2 regions of the Acidihalobacter sp. genome follow, and region 1 is predicted to be linked to the other one. Evidence: predicted binding sites of a transcription regulator. Region 1 holds the regulator's gene; the other holds the start of a gene.

Evidence for each region. The regulator FliA, encoded in region 1, starts transcription of late flagellar genes. The targets are predictions, from matches to a motif close to GCTAAAGTTNNNNNNNNNNCNGCCGATA.
Region 2: P8014_RS01635 (methyl-accepting chemotaxis protein) is a predicted target of FliA. The motif match lies at 2,728-2,755, and genes of this name have one in related genera.

The regions. Positions count from the first base shown of each region.
Region 1 is NZ_JARRQY010000010.1:84,724-93,171, reverse strand. Features, by position in the region: gene P8014_RS04955 (chemotaxis protein CheA) at 1-1,337, opposite strand, end outside; gene P8014_RS04950 (protein phosphatase CheZ) at 1,450-2,217, opposite strand; gene cheY (chemotaxis response regulator CheY) at 2,222-2,596, opposite strand; gene P8014_RS04940 (RNA polymerase sigma factor FliA) at 2,702-3,418, opposite strand; gene P8014_RS04935 (MinD/ParA family protein) at 3,421-4,311, opposite strand; gene flhF (flagellar biosynthesis protein FlhF) at 4,295-5,560, opposite strand; gene flhA (flagellar biosynthesis protein FlhA) at 5,610-7,721, opposite strand; gene flhB (flagellar biosynthesis protein FlhB) at 7,721-8,448, opposite strand, start outside.
Region 2 is NZ_JARRQY010000003.1:104,918-113,365, reverse strand. Features, by position in the region: gene P8014_RS01640 (hypothetical protein) at 1-865, opposite strand, end outside; gene P8014_RS01635 (methyl-accepting chemotaxis protein) at 990-2,618, opposite strand; gene P8014_RS01630 (nucleotide pyrophosphohydrolase) at 2,854-3,216, opposite strand; gene ddpX (D-alanyl-D-alanine dipeptidase) at 3,257-3,802, opposite strand; gene P8014_RS01620 (ABC transporter ATP-binding protein) at 3,865-4,830, opposite strand; gene P8014_RS01615 (ABC transporter ATP-binding protein) at 4,827-5,837, opposite strand; gene ddpC (D,D-dipeptide ABC transporter permease) at 5,849-6,733, opposite strand; gene P8014_RS01605 (ABC transporter permease) at 6,733-7,749, opposite strand; gene P8014_RS01600 (ABC transporter substrate-binding protein) at 7,852-8,448, opposite strand, start outside.

The DNA.
Region 1 (8,448 bases):
TCGATGGCCAACAGGATATGGTCGCCCTGCTGTTCGGCAGACAGCAACAACTCTCCTGTCGTCGGCTTGCCGGCCTGGGCGCGCACGTCAGGCATCTCGATCCCGTGATCGACCGAGTTTCGTACCAGATGCACCAGCGGATCCGCCAGCGCCTCGACCAGATTCTTGTCCAATTCGGTCTCTTCGCCCCGCAGCTCCAGGTTCACTTCCTTGGCCATGTTGCGAGCCAGATCCCGCACCACTCTCGGAAAACGTCCGAAAACCTTCTTGATCGGCTGCATGCGCGTACGCATGACGGCGTTCTGCAGATCGGTCGTGACCAGCTCCAGGCTGGAAATCGCCCCTGACACCGCCTCATCGTTAGTCCGCGTACTGAGCGTGACCAGGCGATTGCGCACCAGCACCAATTCGCCGACGAGATTCATGATGTCGTCCAGGCGTTCGACGTCGACGCGTACGGTGGTCTCGGCCGGTGGCGTCTGCACCGCCTTGGGAGCAGCCGCCGGCGCGGGCCGAGATTCGGGCCGAGCCGGGGCAGACGGCTTGCTATTGTCCTGCTTCGCCTTCACCTCGGACTTGCCATCTGCCTTGGGCTTGGGCGCATCGGCAGTCTGTCCGCTGCCGCCCTGCGGCGCGGCACCGGCGCCATGCAACTGATCGAGCAGTGCCTCGAACTCATCCTCGCTAATCTCGTTGCCGCCGGAGGCGGCGGGCGTGGCCGGTTCTTCCCCTTCCGGCTGACCGCTATGTTTGCCCTCGCCGTGCAACTGATCCAGCAGAGCCTCAAATTCCGCATCGGTAATCTCGTCCGACTGCGCACCGGACTGGTCGGCTTCAGACTCCTGAGACGCTGACGCCACCTCCGGCTCCGCAGATGCCTCGAGCATGGCTTCGAATTCCGCGTCGGCTTCATCGACAGCAGCCGGCGGCGGCGCGACTTCCACCTGCTCGCCCGCGGCCAGTGCGGTCAGGCGCGACATTAGCGCCTCGTCAGCGGGGTCTGGCTCGCTACCGGCCCGCAGGGTGGTGAACATCACATTCAGAGCATCCACCACCGCCAGAATGACGTCCATCAACCCGGCATCGACCTGGCGTTCGCCCTGGCGCAGCTGGTTGAAAACGTCCTCGGCGTGATGACAGACATCAACCAACGGGTGCAGCCCGAGGAAGCCAGCACCACCCTTGATGGTATGAAAGCCTCGGAATATGGCGTTCAGCAGGTCGGAATCAGCGGGATCGCGCTCGAGATCCAACAACTGGCCGCCGAGGCCATCCAGGATTTCACCGGCTTCGATCAAAAAATCCTGCAGCAGTTCGTCGTCCGCCCCGATACTCATGTATTTCCCCTTGCCATACCGCAACGCCTGCCAACCAAAGCGCCGCCGTTGTCGATGAAATCAACGTTCACAGCTAAGCCGCGGGCACGGATACGCCAATCGTTCTTCAGAATCAGAAACCGAGACTGGACAACAGATCGTCGACTTCATCCTGACCGTGTACGACGTCAGCCTTGTCCACGCCCGGCACGGCCGGTCCGTAACCATGGCTGTCATTCTTGTTTTCGGCCGCAGTCGGGATTTCTTCAGTCGTACGGGCCATGCGCTCGCCGGCGACCCGCACCAGACCGACCAGTCCCTCTTCGACTTCCTGCACCAGATCGATGACACGGCGGATCACCTGGCCGGTCAGATCCTGAAAATCCTGCGCCATCATGACCTCGGAAAGCTGCGCGGAAACGGCGACGCTCTCTTCCTTCGCGCACCCCAGGAACTCGCTCAATTCGCGGCTGAGTTCACGGAATTCCTGCACATCCAGTTCGCGGCTGCGAAAACGCTCCCAGCTCTGCGCAAGTTCACCCGAACGGTCGCTGATACGGCTCAGGCGGGGCATGCTGTCCTCGATCGCATTCAGCGTCCGGTTCGCGGCCTGTTCGGTCATGGTGACCACGTAACTGAGCCTCTCCTTGGCGTCGGGGATATCGGTTTCGGTGATTTCGCTCAGACGCGAATCCATGCGAAAACTGTTCAGCGCTTCGTGCAGCTGGCGCGTCAGGCGTCCCAACTCATTGAACAGGCTTCGCTCGTGCTGGGCGCCCAGCGTGTCCAGCAGCGTTGCCACTTCGCTTTCATCGCCGCTCTCCAGCGCGCTCACCAGATTGCGCGCCACCTGCAGGCGGTCGTCCGTACTTTCCGACTGATTGTTTTCCTGATCGCTCACGACATCACCCTTCCAGACGCTCGAAGATTTTTTCAATTTTTTCCTTCAGCGTCTCCGCCGAAAAAGGCTTGACCACATAGCCGTTGACACCGGCCTGCGCCGCCTCGACGATCTGGTCCCGGCGCGCCTCCGCCGTGACCATGAGCACCGGTAGCGAGGCGAGCTTCGGGTCGGCCCGCACAGCCCTGAGAAGCTCGATGCCCGGCATCTTCGGCATATTCCAGTCGGTGATGAGGAAATCGTATTTGCCGGTCTGCAGCATCGGCAACGCACTGGTGCCGTCATCCGCCTCTGCGGCGTTGTTGAAGCCCAGTTCGCGCAGGAGATTCTTGATGATGCGACGCATCGTCGAAAAATCATCCACGACGAGAATCTGCATGTCCTTGTTCACAAACACACCTCATTGTTTTGATTCATGTTTCGGACGTTGCTTGGCGCCCAACAGGCCGGAATCCGATCACGCTAACACGCTGTAGACGCAGCGCTAGCCCCGCCAGTCGACCATCCTCGCTCGCAATCGCACCAATGCCTGACTGTGGATCTGCGATACCCGCGATTCGGTCACGCCCAAGACCTCACCGATCTCGCGCAAATTCAGCTCGTCGTCGTAGTACAACGACAGCACTAACGCCTCACGCTCCGGCAAACCGGCAATTGTACTCGCCAATGCCTCTCGAAAGTCATCATCCGCCAGCGCCTCATACGGATTATGTCCGCCGCCAGGCAATGTCGCGTCGCGACTTTCGCTTTCACTCTCGCCCAGCGAGTCATTAAAACTGAACACCTGATGGCTTGACGCATCGCGTGCCCATTGATGGTATTCATTCAGGTCGACACCCAGTTCCTCCGCGATCTCGGCATCGCGCGCCGCACGGCCGACACGATTCTCCACTGCACGCACGGCAGCAGACAACTCGCGCGCCTTGCGGTGCACGGAGCGCGGCGCCCAATCGCTGCGCCGCACTTCGTCCAGCATGGCGCCGCGTACTCGGATGCCGGCATAAGTCTCGAAGCTAGCTCCCTGATCCGACTGGTAGTTACGGGCCGCTTCGATCAACCCCACGATCCCCGATTGCACCAGATCGTCGACCTGCACATTGGCGGGCAAGCGGTGGATCAGGTGATAAGCGATACGCTTGACCAGCGGAACGTGTTGCGCCACCAGCCGATCGACATCCTGCGTATCACTCACCGCATACATGCTCAATCGCCCCACAGTGCTTCGACTGCCGATGGCGCGTTCAGCAAACGCTCGACAAAAAACTCCAAATGCCCCCGTGTGCCGCTCTGTACAGGCCAGTTATCGGCACGCAGAGCCAAATTCTTGAATGCGCGGCCGGAAGGGCTGCCCGGGTACATTTCCACCACCGCGCCCTGACGCTGCACGGCCTGACGCAACATCGGATCTTCCGGGACCGCCCCTATGTAGTGCAGGGTCACGTCCAAAAAACGACCGCACACAGCCGCCATCTTGCGGTAGAGGACATTGCCTTCCTGTCCGTCGCGCACCCGGTTGGCCAGGATATGGAAACGCCCGATGCCGTGTTCGCGACTGAGCACCTTGATCAGCGCATAGGCGTCGGTCATCGAAGCCGGCTCGTCGCAGACTACGACGATGACCTCCTGTGCTGCGCGGCTGAAACTGATCACCTCGTCGGAAATACCCGCCGGGGTATCGACCACCAGTACGTCCAGCGGCACGCTCAACTCACTGAAGGCTCGGATCAATCCGGCATGCTCGGCCTGCGAGAGACCGGCCATGCGCGACACGCCCGATGCCCCCGGCACCACCTGAATCCCCCGCGGCCCCGACACCAGGATTTCGTCCAGAGTGCACTCGCCGCTGATGACGTGCGACAGATTGGCGGTGGTCTGCAGACCGAGCACCACGTCCACATTGGCCAGCCCCAGATCCGCATCCATCAACATGACCTGGCGGCCGAGACCGGCCAATGCGGTGGCCAGATTCACCGAAACGTTCGTCTTGCCCACGCCGCCCTTGCCACTGGTCACGGCGAGTACCCGCACCGGTTGCGACTCCCGCACCCGCTGCAGGCCCTGAGCCTGATCTTCGGCCTTATCCGGCATAAGCATGCTTCGAACTCCTGTCATTGCCTCGTGCACCGACCATGCTCCAGTCTTCGCTGCGGCGGCGTTTGGCCAGTTCCACAGCCTGCCCCAGCAGTCGCTGCAGCCGCGCCGGCTCGAGGTCCTCCGCGATGCGCTGCCCAGTACCAAGATAGCTCAAACGCAGGCCTCCATATCCGATCAACGCCGAAAACGGCTCTCCCAGGCTCTCCGCCTCGTCCAGCTTGGTCAAGACGACGCCACTCAACGGCGCCTGCCCGAAACGCCGCAGCGTCTCACCCAAGGCGCCGCGCGCCATATTCGCGGCCAGCACCATGTACAGACGCACTTCGGGCACATCAGCCAACGCCTGCAACTGTTCCTGTAGATGTTCGTCCCGAGGTGACATTCCAGGAGTATCGATCAATATCAGACGCTTGTCGTTGAGACCTGGCAGAAGGCGGCGCAGTTCCTCGGCGCATTCGGCCTGATAAACCGGGACGCCGAGCAACTGGCCCAGCGTCGTCAGCTGGGCATGTGCGCCGATGCGGTACCCGTCGGTACTCACCAGGGCCACATGACCGCGTCCATGGCGGATGATGTAGCGCGCAGCCAGCTTGGCCAGGGTGGTCGTCTTGCCGACGCCCGTGGGCCCGAGCAAGGCGATAACGCCACCATCCTGCACAATCTCATCGTTGCCTAGATGCAGGCGGTCGGCCAGCGTCGCCAGCGCATCGCGCCATGCATGTCGAAAGTCATCCGTGGGTGGACCGGCTTCTGCGATGGCCCGTGCCAGATCGGCATCCATCCCCATGCGCTCGAGTTGACGCACCACCTCGGCCTGGCGCGGGCGCTCACGCGCGAACTCACTCCAGGCGATGCGCGCCAGCTGTCCTTCCAGCAGATCGCGCATCGATGCCAGCTCGCGCCGTAACGCGCTCACCGTCGCGCTGTCGTCCTCCTCGGCACTTGGCTTCGCAACCTTCGCCGGCTGCTCCGTCCGCGGCCAGGGTGCATCCTCGCGCAGGCTTGCGGCAACCGCAGGGGTAGCGGCTTTGGGTGCGGCAGCCGGCAAAGCCGCGGCTGCCCGCGGGGCCGGCTCGCTGCGCCGCGTCATGTCCGCGACCAACTCGGCGTCGAAATCGACTGCCGCCATCAACTCGATGCCGCCGTCGACCTGACGGCTGGAAAGTATCACCGCATCGGCGCCCAGCGAATCGCGCACCAAGCGAATCGCCTGACGCATGTCCTGAGCCATAAAGCGTTTGATCTTCATTCGAACCCCTCAAACCCTTCCCCAAGGAAGGCCTCAGACAAGGCCTTCCTCATGCCGCGCGGCCCGGCGAGGTACCGCCGGACTCTCCGCCAACGGTGGCCACGATGCGCAGGCGCTTGTTGTCCGGAATTTCCGTGAACGCCAGCACGTGCAGACCGCGAACCGCGGAACGCAGCCAGCGCGCCAACCAAGGCCTCAGATCCGGAGAAACAACCAGTACCGCAGGCTCTCCAGCCAACTCCTGACGCTGCGCCGCCTCGCCGACCGCCTGCTGCAAACGTTCGGCCAGACCCGGCTCCAGCGCCAATCCGCCGCCACTCTGCACTGACTTTTGCAACATCTGTTCCAGCGTGGGATCCAACGTCATCAAATTCAGTTCGTCCGCCATGCCGTAGATATGCTGGATGATCGTACGGCTCAGCGAGGCCCGTACGCTGGAACTCAAAACGTCGGGGTCTTGACTCTTTCCGGCCTGGGCCGCCAAGGATTCGGCGATCGTGCGCAGGTCCCTGATCGGAATGCCCTCGGCCAGCAGATTCTGCAACACCTTGAGCACCACGCCGAGCGGCAGCGGTTTCGGGGTCAGGTTCTCGACCAGCTTGGGTGCACTCCTGCCAAGCATGTCCAACAGATGCTGGACCTCTTCGTGACCCAGCAACTCGTGCGCATGGGCCTGCAGGATCTGGCTCAGGTGCGTGGCGATCACGGTGGCCGCATCGACCACGGTATAGCCCAGAGTCTGAGCCTGGTCGCGGTTGCCGGGCTCGATCCACACCGCCTCCAGACCGAAACTGGGATCACGCGTGGCGAGCCCGTCCAACTGCCCGAACACCGACCCCGGATTGATCGCCAGCTCGCGGTCGGGATACACCTCGGCCTCGCCGACGGGCACGCCGTTGAGGCTGATGCGGTAGGCATTGGGGGTAAGTTCGAGATTATCCCGGATGTGCACGGGGTGCACGAGGAAGCCCAGCTCCTGCGAGAGCTTGCGCCGCACGCCCTTGATGCGCGTCATCAACACTCCGCCCTGACTTTTGTCTACCAGCGGAATCAGGCGGTAGCCAACCTCCAGACCAACGATATCGACCGGTGCAACGTCGTCCCATGACAGCTCGCGCTGCTGCGGCTCGACCGGCCCCTCGGGCGGTTCCGCGGCGGCCGCCTCGGCCTGCTGGCGTCCGCGCATGATCATGAAGCCGCCGACGGCGAGAATGGAGGCCAGCCCCAGGAACACGACGTTCGGCATACCCGGCACCATGCCGAGCAGGCCGAGTACGCCCGCCGTGATGAACAGCGCACGCGGAGAGCCGAACAGCTGCGTGACCACCTGCTCGCCCATATCCTGCGCCGAGGACACGCGGGTGACGATGATTGCCGTGGCGGTCGCCAGCAGCAGCGACGGAATCTGCGCGACGAGTCCGTCGCCGATGGTCAGCAGAACGTAGTTGTGGGTGGCCTGCGAAAGGCTCATGGCGTGCTGCACCATGCCGATCACCAAACCGCCGATGATGTTGACGAATAGGATGATGATGCCGGCCACGGCGTCGCCGCGCACGAACTTGCTGGCGCCGTCCATGGAGCCGTAGAAATCCGCCTCGCGGCCGATATCCTCGCGCCGTACCCGGGCCTCGTCCTGGGTAATGATGCCGGCGTTGAGATCCGCATCGATCGCCATCTGCTTACCGGGCATCGCATCCAGGGTGAAGCGGGCGCTCACTTCCGACACACGGCCCGCACCCTTGGTGACGACCACGAAATTGATCACCACCAGGATGATGAACACCACCAGACCGACGGCGTAGTTGCCGCCGACGACGAAGTTGCCGAAAGCCTCGATCACGCGCCCGGCGGCGCCGGTGCCGGTGTAGCCGTTGAGCAGCACCACGCGCGTGGAGGCGACGTTGAGCGCCAGGCGCAGCAGCGTGGCGATCAGCAGAACCGTGGGGAAGATAGCGAAATCCAGCGGACGCCGCGCGTACACGGTCATCAGCACGACGACCATCGACAGCGCAATATTGAAGGTGAACAGCACGTCCAGCGCAAACGGCGGCAACGGCAGCGTGATCATCGCCAGCATGGCGAGCAACACCACCGGCACGCCCAGGCCGAATGCGGCCAGGCTGCGCACGTTGCCCATCACTCCGGTCGCCTGCTCCGCCATCACTCACGCTCCTCTGCACCGGGCACGGCGTATTCCTGCGGAATCGGCAGCTCCAGTTCCGCCCCGGCCTCCGCGACCCCGGCCTTGAGCTGGTAGACGTAGGCCAACAGTTGCGCCACGGCCACGTACAAAGCCGCCGGGATCTCCTCGCCAAGCCGGGTGTGGGTATACAGCGCACGCGCCAGAGGCGGCGCGGAATGCACCGGCACGTCGTTCTCCTGTGCCAGCTCGCGAATGCGCGCCGCGACCAGTTCGGTGCCCTTGGCCACGACCTTGGGCGCACCCGCGCCATCCTCGTCGTAGCGCAGGGCCACGGCGAAGTGCGTCGGGTTGGTCACCACCACGTCCGCCCGCGGCACCTCCTCCATCATGCGGCGGCGGGCAATCTCTCGCTGCAGTGCGCGCTGGCGTCCCTTGATCTCGGGCTGGCCTTCGGTCTCCTTGCTTTCGTCACGCACTTCCTGGCGGGTCATGCGCAGCTGTTTGGCGTGCTGCCAGAGCTGGAACGGCGCATCCACCGAGGCAATCAGCACCAGCGTCGCCGACAGCAACAGAAATCCCCAGCCGATCATCGAACCGGCATGCACCATGGCCGGCAGCAGGTTCTGACTGCCCAACCCCACCAACTTCGGCGCGTCGTACCAGAGCAGCATCACCGCCACGCTGGCCACCAGCAGGAACTTGACCAACGCCTTGGCCAGCTCCATCAGGCCGTTGACCGAGAACA
Region 2 (8,448 bases), on a different contig from region 1:
CATACTGCTCGCCGCGATGCTGCATCAAACCGAGGTCCTCGCGCCCTTGTCCGTGCACACGGAACTGCGTGGGCAATACCTCCGGGTCGCTGCTGGCGAGCACCTGCCCTTCGGCGTCCAGAATCGCGAGCGTCTCACCAGGGCGCGCCAGATTGGCGAACACGCTGCGCATCTCATCGTCGAAGCGAAAGCACAAACACAATACGCCGAGCACCCTCGCGCCCGATCCGTCGCCGCTGGTGACGGGCGCAGAAAAGACGTGCGCGGCGCGACGCCTCGGCTGCAGGTCGGAAGGGCGAAATGTTTCGACGTAAGCCGCCCGACTGCTCAGCGTCTCGAGGATAAGCGGATCACGGCAGTGCTCGATCGGATTATCAGCGTCCAGATGCGCACGCACCCGCCCCTGCGGATCGAGTAGAACGATTTCATCGTAGACGCTGTATTTGGCGGTGTACTCTCGCAGCCGTCCGACGATGGCCCGCACCGACTCCGGAGACGACTCTGCTTCGCCCAGGAACGTGCGAATATCGCCATCGGTCGCGAGAAAGCCGACGTCGGCGGTACGTTCGAACAGATTGCGAACGAGGATATCTATCGCAACCTGGGCGCGGGCGCTAAATTCAAGCTCCAGTTTGCGGACGTTTTCCTTGATCAGATTGGCGATCAGCCGATCCTGCAGCGTCTCGAAGCGCCGCCGCGTATCCTGCATATCCTCTATCAGGGTCGCCCCCACCGCACGGCTGTTGATCTTCCCGATCAGGGTGACTTTCTGCCACCACTCGCCCAAGGCGTGCAGCGTCTTGTCGTAGCGCGTCACCAACGGCATATACCGCCGACACGCGGCATACAGCGCCGAATCACTCATGCGTTACCCCCCTTACAACTTGTTATTATCAGCCCGGACCGGCGACGTTCCGTCGACACTGAGAGACGGCAGAACGCTGCCGAGACACTCATCATCAGCCCCCGATGACGGAGCGCATTTACCCTCAAATGCCTCGGAAGCGGCCGACCAGATGCCGTAACTCGAAAGACAATCCCGCCAGATCGTTCGCCGCCTCGGTCGATTGTTCGATCGCGCCGACCGTTCCCTCGGTCGCATGGCGGATATTGCTGACGTTGCGGTTGATCTCCTCGGCCACCGCGGACTGCTGCTCCGCCGCCGTGGCGATCTGCGCCGCACGGTCGGCGATGTCGTGCACCATCTCGACGACCTCTCCCAGCGCCTCGGCCACCAGACCAACCTCCTGGCCCGCGGCTTTCGAACGCGCCTGCGTCGCGTCCATCGTCTCCACGGCACTTTCCGCGGTGTGGCCCACCCGCTCGATCATGTCGCGTATCTTGCCTGTTGCCTCCTGGGTCTTCTGCGCCAGCGACCTGACCTCTTCGGCCACCACGGCGAAGCCGCGTCCGTGCTCGCCGGCGCGTGCCGCCTCGATTGCGGCATTCAGCGCCAGCAGATTGGTCTGCTCGGCGATCTGATTGATCAGATTGACGATCCCGCCGATGTCGACCACGCCCCGGCTGAGATCGCCGACGGTCTGGCTGGAACGCGCCAGTTCACTTTCCAGCTGTTCCATCACGGCCACCGCGGATCCAGCACGCTGGGCGCTGGCCTGGCCATTCTGCGCGGCCTTGCTGGCAAGACTGCTGGTCTGTTCGATATTGCGTGCCACCTCCTGCGCCGTCGCGCTCATTTCGTTGATCGCTGCGGCCACCTGCTCGGTTTCCACACGCTGCTGCTGTGCGCCGGACTTGATCTGCTCGGAGGAGACGGACATCTCGCCCGATGACGCCGACACCTGGGTCGCGGAATGGGCGACCTGGGTAATCACCTCATGGATGCGTTCGACGAAACGATTGAACGCCAACGCGATGCGATCCATCTCGTCGCGCCCCTTCACTTCGAGGCGTTGCGAGAGATCCGCGTCGCCGGCTCCGACGTTTTCCATCATCTTGAGCAGAGTCCCGATGCGCGACACCGTCCCAACGATGGTCAGCAACAGGAAACCGCCGCCGAAGACCACGGCGCTCAGCAGCAGCGCCGTGCTCAGCACCCACGTATGGTTGATCGTTTGCGTGATTTCCGCCGCACGGCTCTGGCGTTGCTTCTCCAGCAAGGTATTCAGGTCGTGCAGCGCGGCACGCAGTTTCAGCCACGCCGCATTCTCCTTCGGCAGTATGCCGATGGCGCCGGTGTAGTTGCCGTCCAGCATGGCCTTGAGAATTTCCCCGCGAAGCGCGGCGACCGGTTGCCATTCCTGCGTAATCACTCCCAGTTTCTTCTCCACCGAGGGTTCGCCCCGCGCCAGTTTCCGTGCCTTGGCCAAGGTGGAATCGAACTCGGCGAACAGGCGTTCGAGGGCAGCCGCCTTGCCCGCATTCAGGTCATACGCCATCACCTGCATGCGCAACTGGCTCCCTCCATCCAGACCCACGATGGTCATCGTGCTGACTGCGGCGCTCAGGGGCAAAACGTGCTGAGACTGGACTCCGAACTCGACCTTGATCTTGTTGCTCATAAACATGGTCGTGGCGATGGCGGACAGGGCAAGCACGGCGGTCAACAGGGAAGCCAGCGCCAACCGCCCCTTGATCGTCGACAAGAACGCAAGCATGCATAGTTCCTTGGCGTTATAGGATTTCTCAGGACAAGCCGCGGTGTCCCGCAGCAGCGGTTCACAAAGCAAAATTCAAGCCGGCGCATCGGGCACCGGCCAGCACTTGTATCGGGTGTCCGCCGACTTTCTTGAGTAGTCGATTCGCGCCATGTTTCGGTGCTTAGCGCACCATTCGGGGGCAATTGCATAGCGCCAAATCGCAAGAACGCGGGGATTCGCCCCGCAGCGCACTTCAGTCCTCGTATTCGTCGTATTTCAACGCCTTGCCGCGGACCCGATCGACCGGATATTTCTCCTTGTTGATCAGAATCTTGCGGCGTGCCGCCGCCCAAAGATCGACATCCAGCTGATCCGCGATGCGCACCAGGTACAGCAGCACGTCGGCCAGTTCCTCCTCGACGCCGGCGCGTTTCCTGCCTGCCAGCGTGCGGCTCTCCTCCGGCGTTAACCATTGGAAATGTTCGACCAGCTCAGCGACCTCCACTGACAACGCCATGACCAGATTCTTGGGCGCATGAAACTGATCCCAGTCTCGCTCGCGGGCGAACTCGGCAAGTTCCCGGCGCAGGTTTTCCAACGGATCGACAGAGACCATGGATGGAACGCTCCCGGCAATGAGTCACAGCGGACGCCCTTCAGTCGCCCATCAAACGCGCCACCGTTGCAACATCGTCGAGCAGCGGGTAGCGCAGCGGGTCAGGCAGATTGTAGTGCCACCATTCATGCGGCTCGTGCGCCCAACCGGCGGCGGTCATGATTCCGAGCAGCACGGCGCGGTTGCGCTGGGCCTCTACGGGAATGTCCGTGCGCGCATGATAGGACTGAGGCACCATGGCGTCGAAACCGGTCCCCATTTCCAGCGGCTCGCCTGTCGCATCCGTCAAGGTCAGGTCGACGGCGACGCCGCGGCTATGCGTGGAGCCGCGCGAAGGGTCGGCAACGAACACCGGGTTCGCCAGAGCCTCCCACAAACGCTGCTGTGCAGCACTCGGACGATACGCGTCGTAGATCCGCAGGCACAAACCCTGGCCCTCGGCCAGATTGGCGGCGCGCAGCAGCGCTGCATGGGCATCGGGGTGCAGCAACGCGACCGCACGAGCGTAGATCGGTCGCCCGGTGATGTTGTCCGGCGTCGCATAGCGTAGATCAATGTCGATAGAGGGGTGATTGATTTCCAACAAAACAGAACTCTCCGAATAACGGGAAAAACGGCGTGCCCCACAGGGAGAACACCGTTAAGGGATCAGGCGGCTCCGGCGACACGATGGCATCTGACCTCGTGCGCCACGGGCAAGTCTTGAAGTCTATTCAACAGCTGCGGTCTCTCACAGCCGTCGGTGGCTCGCGGGCAACGCTCGCGGAAAAAGCACCCGGCCGGCAAGCTGCGATTCGAGGGCAATTCAGTGGTATCCGCCGGCGTTTGTGCCGCAGCCGGCTCACCAACCTGCGGCACCGATTCGAGCAACAGCCGAGTGTAGGGGTGGCGCGGCGCCCCAAGCACTTCTTCCGCAGCGCCGAGTTCGACGATCTGCCCCAGATACATCACGGCCACTCGGTCCGCCATGTGCCGGATCACCGAAACGTCGTGCGAAATGAACACGTAGGTCAGACCACGGCTGCGCTGCAACTCGAGCAGCAGATTGAGGATCTGCGCCTGCACGGAGACGTCCAACGCCGACGTCGGCTCGTCGAGGATGATCACCTCGGGATCTGACGCCAGCGCACGGGCGATGGCAATGCGCTGGCGCTGGCCGCCGGAGAACTCGTGCGCATAGCGATCTATGTGCTCCGCGCGCAGACCGACCTGCTCCGCCAGCCGCGCGGCCAGTTCGCGCAGCGTGGCACGGCCGGACCGGCGATGCAGGAACACCGGCTCGGTAATCACGCGCCACACGCGCATGCGCGGATCGAGCGACGAATTGGGATCCTGGAACACGATCTGCACGGGGCGAACATCGCCGGATGCGCCGCTGGCGACGCGCACCGCTCCGGCGCTGGGCCGCACCAGCCCCGTCAGCACCTGCGCCAACGTACTCTTGCCGCAGCCGGACTCGCCGACCACGCCCAGCGTCTCGCCGCGGCGCACCGTCAGGCCGACGCCGTTCAGCGCGTGAGCGTACGACTTCGGCCGCCCCAGCCAGTCGCGGCCGACCGGAAAACGTACCTGCAGATCCTCGACGACCAAAGGCACTGCGTCCAAAGCACTCATACGGACTTCCCCTCCATGTGTTCAAGCCAGCAGGCGGCCGTGTGCCCTGCGGCGCCCGTCCGCGTGAACATAGGCGGGCGTTCACCACAGCGCGCGGCCGCATGCTCGCAGCGCGGCGCAAAGGCACAGCCCGCCGGCGGCGCACGCAGATCGGGCACGCTGCCCGGTATGGCGCGCAGCGGCGCCTTGGGCGGCGCGCCCTCGGGCAAGCCGTTGAGCAGCGCGCGCGTGTAGGGATGCGCCGGCGCGGACAACACATCCCGCGTGCTCCCCGCCTCGACGACCCGCCCGGCGTACATGACGTAGACGCGGTCGGTGTACTGCGACACCACGCCCATATCGTGCGTGATGAGCATGACGGCCGTATGCGAGCGGCGTGCGCGTTCGCGCAGCAGCGTAAGCACCTGGCGCTGTACCGTCACATCGAGCGCAGTGGTCGGCTCGTCGGCAATCAGGATCGCGGGGTCGCCCGAGAAAGCCAGTGCAATCAGCACGCGCTGGCGCATGCCACCGGACAGCTCGAACGGATAGCACCGCATCACCTCGGCGGCGTCCGCGATGCGCATCTCGCCCAGGGCACGGACCGCCAGATCGCGTGCGGCGGCCTTACCGAGCGGCTGATGGCGACGGATCACCTCGATCATCTGCGCGCCGACGCGGCGCGTCGGGTTGAGCGCGGTCAGCGGCTCCTGGAAGATCATCGCAGCACGGCTGCCGCGCAGCTCGCCCAGTTCGCGCTCGGATGCCGTCAGGACATCGGTACCGAGCAGACCGATCGCGCCGGCGCGCACACGGAAACCATCCCTGGGCAGCAAGCCCAGCGCCAGCAGCGAGGTGACCGACTTGCCGCAGCCGGATTCGCCGACCACGCCAACGATTTCGCCACGCCTCACTTCCAGGCTGACGCCGTCCAGTGCACGCACCGCACCGCCGTAGACGGGAAATTCGATACTCAGCTCGCGGATGTCCAGCAGCGCCTCGTCTGCCACCTCCGCCGTTCGGCCCATAACTGTCATCTTCAGCGCACCTTCTGTTTCGGATCGATGAGGTCGCGCAGACCATCGCCGAGGAAGTTGAACGCCACAGCAGTGAACAAAATCGCTGCGCCGGGGAAGCCCGAATACCACCACTGGTCCAGAATGTAGTTGCGCCCGGTGGCCACCATCGCGCCCCACTCAGCGGTCGGCGGCTGCGCTCCGAGTCCGATGAAGCTCAGCGCCGAGGCCATCAGGATGGCGTTACCGACGTCCAGCGTCGCCTGCACGATGATCGGCGGCAACGCGTTGGCGGCGATGTGCCAACGCATCAGCTGCCAAGGGTTGGCGCCGAATACGCGCGCGGCCTTCACATAGCCGCTTTCACGCAGCGTCAGGGTCTGCCCGCGCACCAGGCGTACGTAGGCCGGGATGCGCACCAGCGCGATCGCCAGCATGGCGTTCCACAGACTCGGGCCGAGTGCGGCGGCCAGCGCCAGCGTCAGCACCAGCGAGGGCACGGACATGATCACGTCCATGATCCGCATCACCACCGTATCCACCCAGCGGCCGATGACGCCGGCCAGGGCGCCGATGATCACGCCCGATCCTGCCGAAACGAAAACCACGAAAAACCCGACGCCGATCGAAATGCGCCCGCCGTAGAGCACGCGCGTAAAGATATCGCGCCCGACCTCGTCGGTGCCGAACCAATGCTGCCAGGAAGGTGCCGCCAGGCGTGCGGCCAGGTCGATCTTGTCCGGATTGATACTGAGGAACAGAGGCACGATGAACACCGCGAGCAGCACGCCGACGATCATCAATAGACCGACCACGGTCAACGGGCTGCGCCGCAGACGGTAGGCCAGGTAGCCCCAGTCGAGACGCAGGCGCGCACGGGGGTTTGACAGCGATTCGACGGCGGCCATCAGCCCACCTCCGTGATGCGCGGGTCGAGCGCCAGATAGGCCAGATCGACCGCTAGATTGACCAGCACGTAGGCGAAGGACACCACGATGGTAAAGCCCATGACCGCCGGGAAGTCGAGCGCCTGGATCGAGGCGACGACATAGTCGCCCATGCCGGGCCAGGCGAAAATCGTTTCGGTGAGCACCGCACCGTAGAGCAGGTCGCCGAAGGTGAGCCCCAGAACGGTGACCGAAGGAATCAGCGCGTTGGGCAGCGCATGACCGAGGATGACGCGCGCACGCGACAGGCCGCTCGCGCGCGCCGTGCGTACGTAGTCCTCCTGCAGCTGGTCGAGCATGGCCGAGCGAATCTGCCGCGCGATGATGCCGATATTCACGAAACCCAGCGTGATCGCCGGCAACGCGATGTGCCGCGCACTGCTGACGAAATCAGCCCAGTTGCCCTCGAGCAGCGAGTCGACGAGATAGAAACCGGTGATCCGCGGAGGCGGCACCAGGATCGAACTGATACGCCCGCCTCCGGGAAACCAGCCGAGCTGGCCGTAGAACACCGCGATGAGAATGAGACCGAGCCAGAACGCCGGCGCGGAAATGCCGGTGACGGCCAGTGCGCGGGAAACGTGGTCGATGGGGCGGTCGCGCCACACCGCGGAGGCCACGCCCAGCGGCACGCCGGCAAGCACGGCAAACAGCAACGCCACGACGACGAGTTCCAGCGTAGCGGGCAAGAAGGTCGCGATGTCCTGCGCGACGGGACGACCGGTGCGGATCGACACGCCCAGGTTGCCGTGCAACAGGTCGTTCGCATAGTGTAGATACTGCTGCCACAGCGGCAGATCCAGGCCGAGCTGGTGGCGAATGTTGGCGACCACCGCATTGGAAGCGTGTGGCCCGGCGATGAGACGCGCCGGATCACCCGGGATCATATGCGAGATCACGAAGGTGACGACCGAGACGCCGAACACCACAAGCACGAGGAAGCCCAGGCGCCGTCGAACGATATTCAGGAATGCCATGACTGTCCCGCTGGCAAGAAGTTATCCCGGACACAGAGCCCGGTGCAGGGAGCACGGGAGGCGGTAGCCCGCCTCCCGTCCGGATGAAGATAGCCCCAAGCTCTACTTCGACATGCTGCCGATGTTGTAGATCTGCTCGAGCATCGGATTGAAGACGAAGCCCTTCACGTCCTTGCGCATCGCAATCTGCGAATTCTTCTGGAACAGATACACGTATGCGGCATCCTTGACGACGATCTTCTGCGCCTTCTGGTAGAGCTTCATGCGCTCGGCCTGTGTCGCAGCCACCGCCGCCTCGCGTACCAGCTTGTCCACCTCGGGGTTCGAGTAGAACGAGCGGTTGCCCGCGAGCCCGCCGTTGGAGGAATCGAACCAGTAGTTCATGAACATGTAGGGATCGGCGAAGTCCGGGCTCCAGTTGCCGATGGCGATGTCGAAATCACCCTTGCCGAGACGATCGCGATAGGTTGCGTTGGCGAATTTCTCCAGCTTCACCTTGATGCCCGCGTCCGCCAGGTTGGACTGTACCGCCAGCGCGATGATCGGCCAGTTGGAGTCGGCCGCGGAGAAATCGAAGCTCAGATTCAGGTGATCGACGCCGGCCTTCTTGAGCAGCGCCTTGGCCTTGGCGACATCGCGCGGAACCGGTTTGATGGTGGAGTCATAGCCCCACATACCCTCCGGGATCGGGCCGTTCAA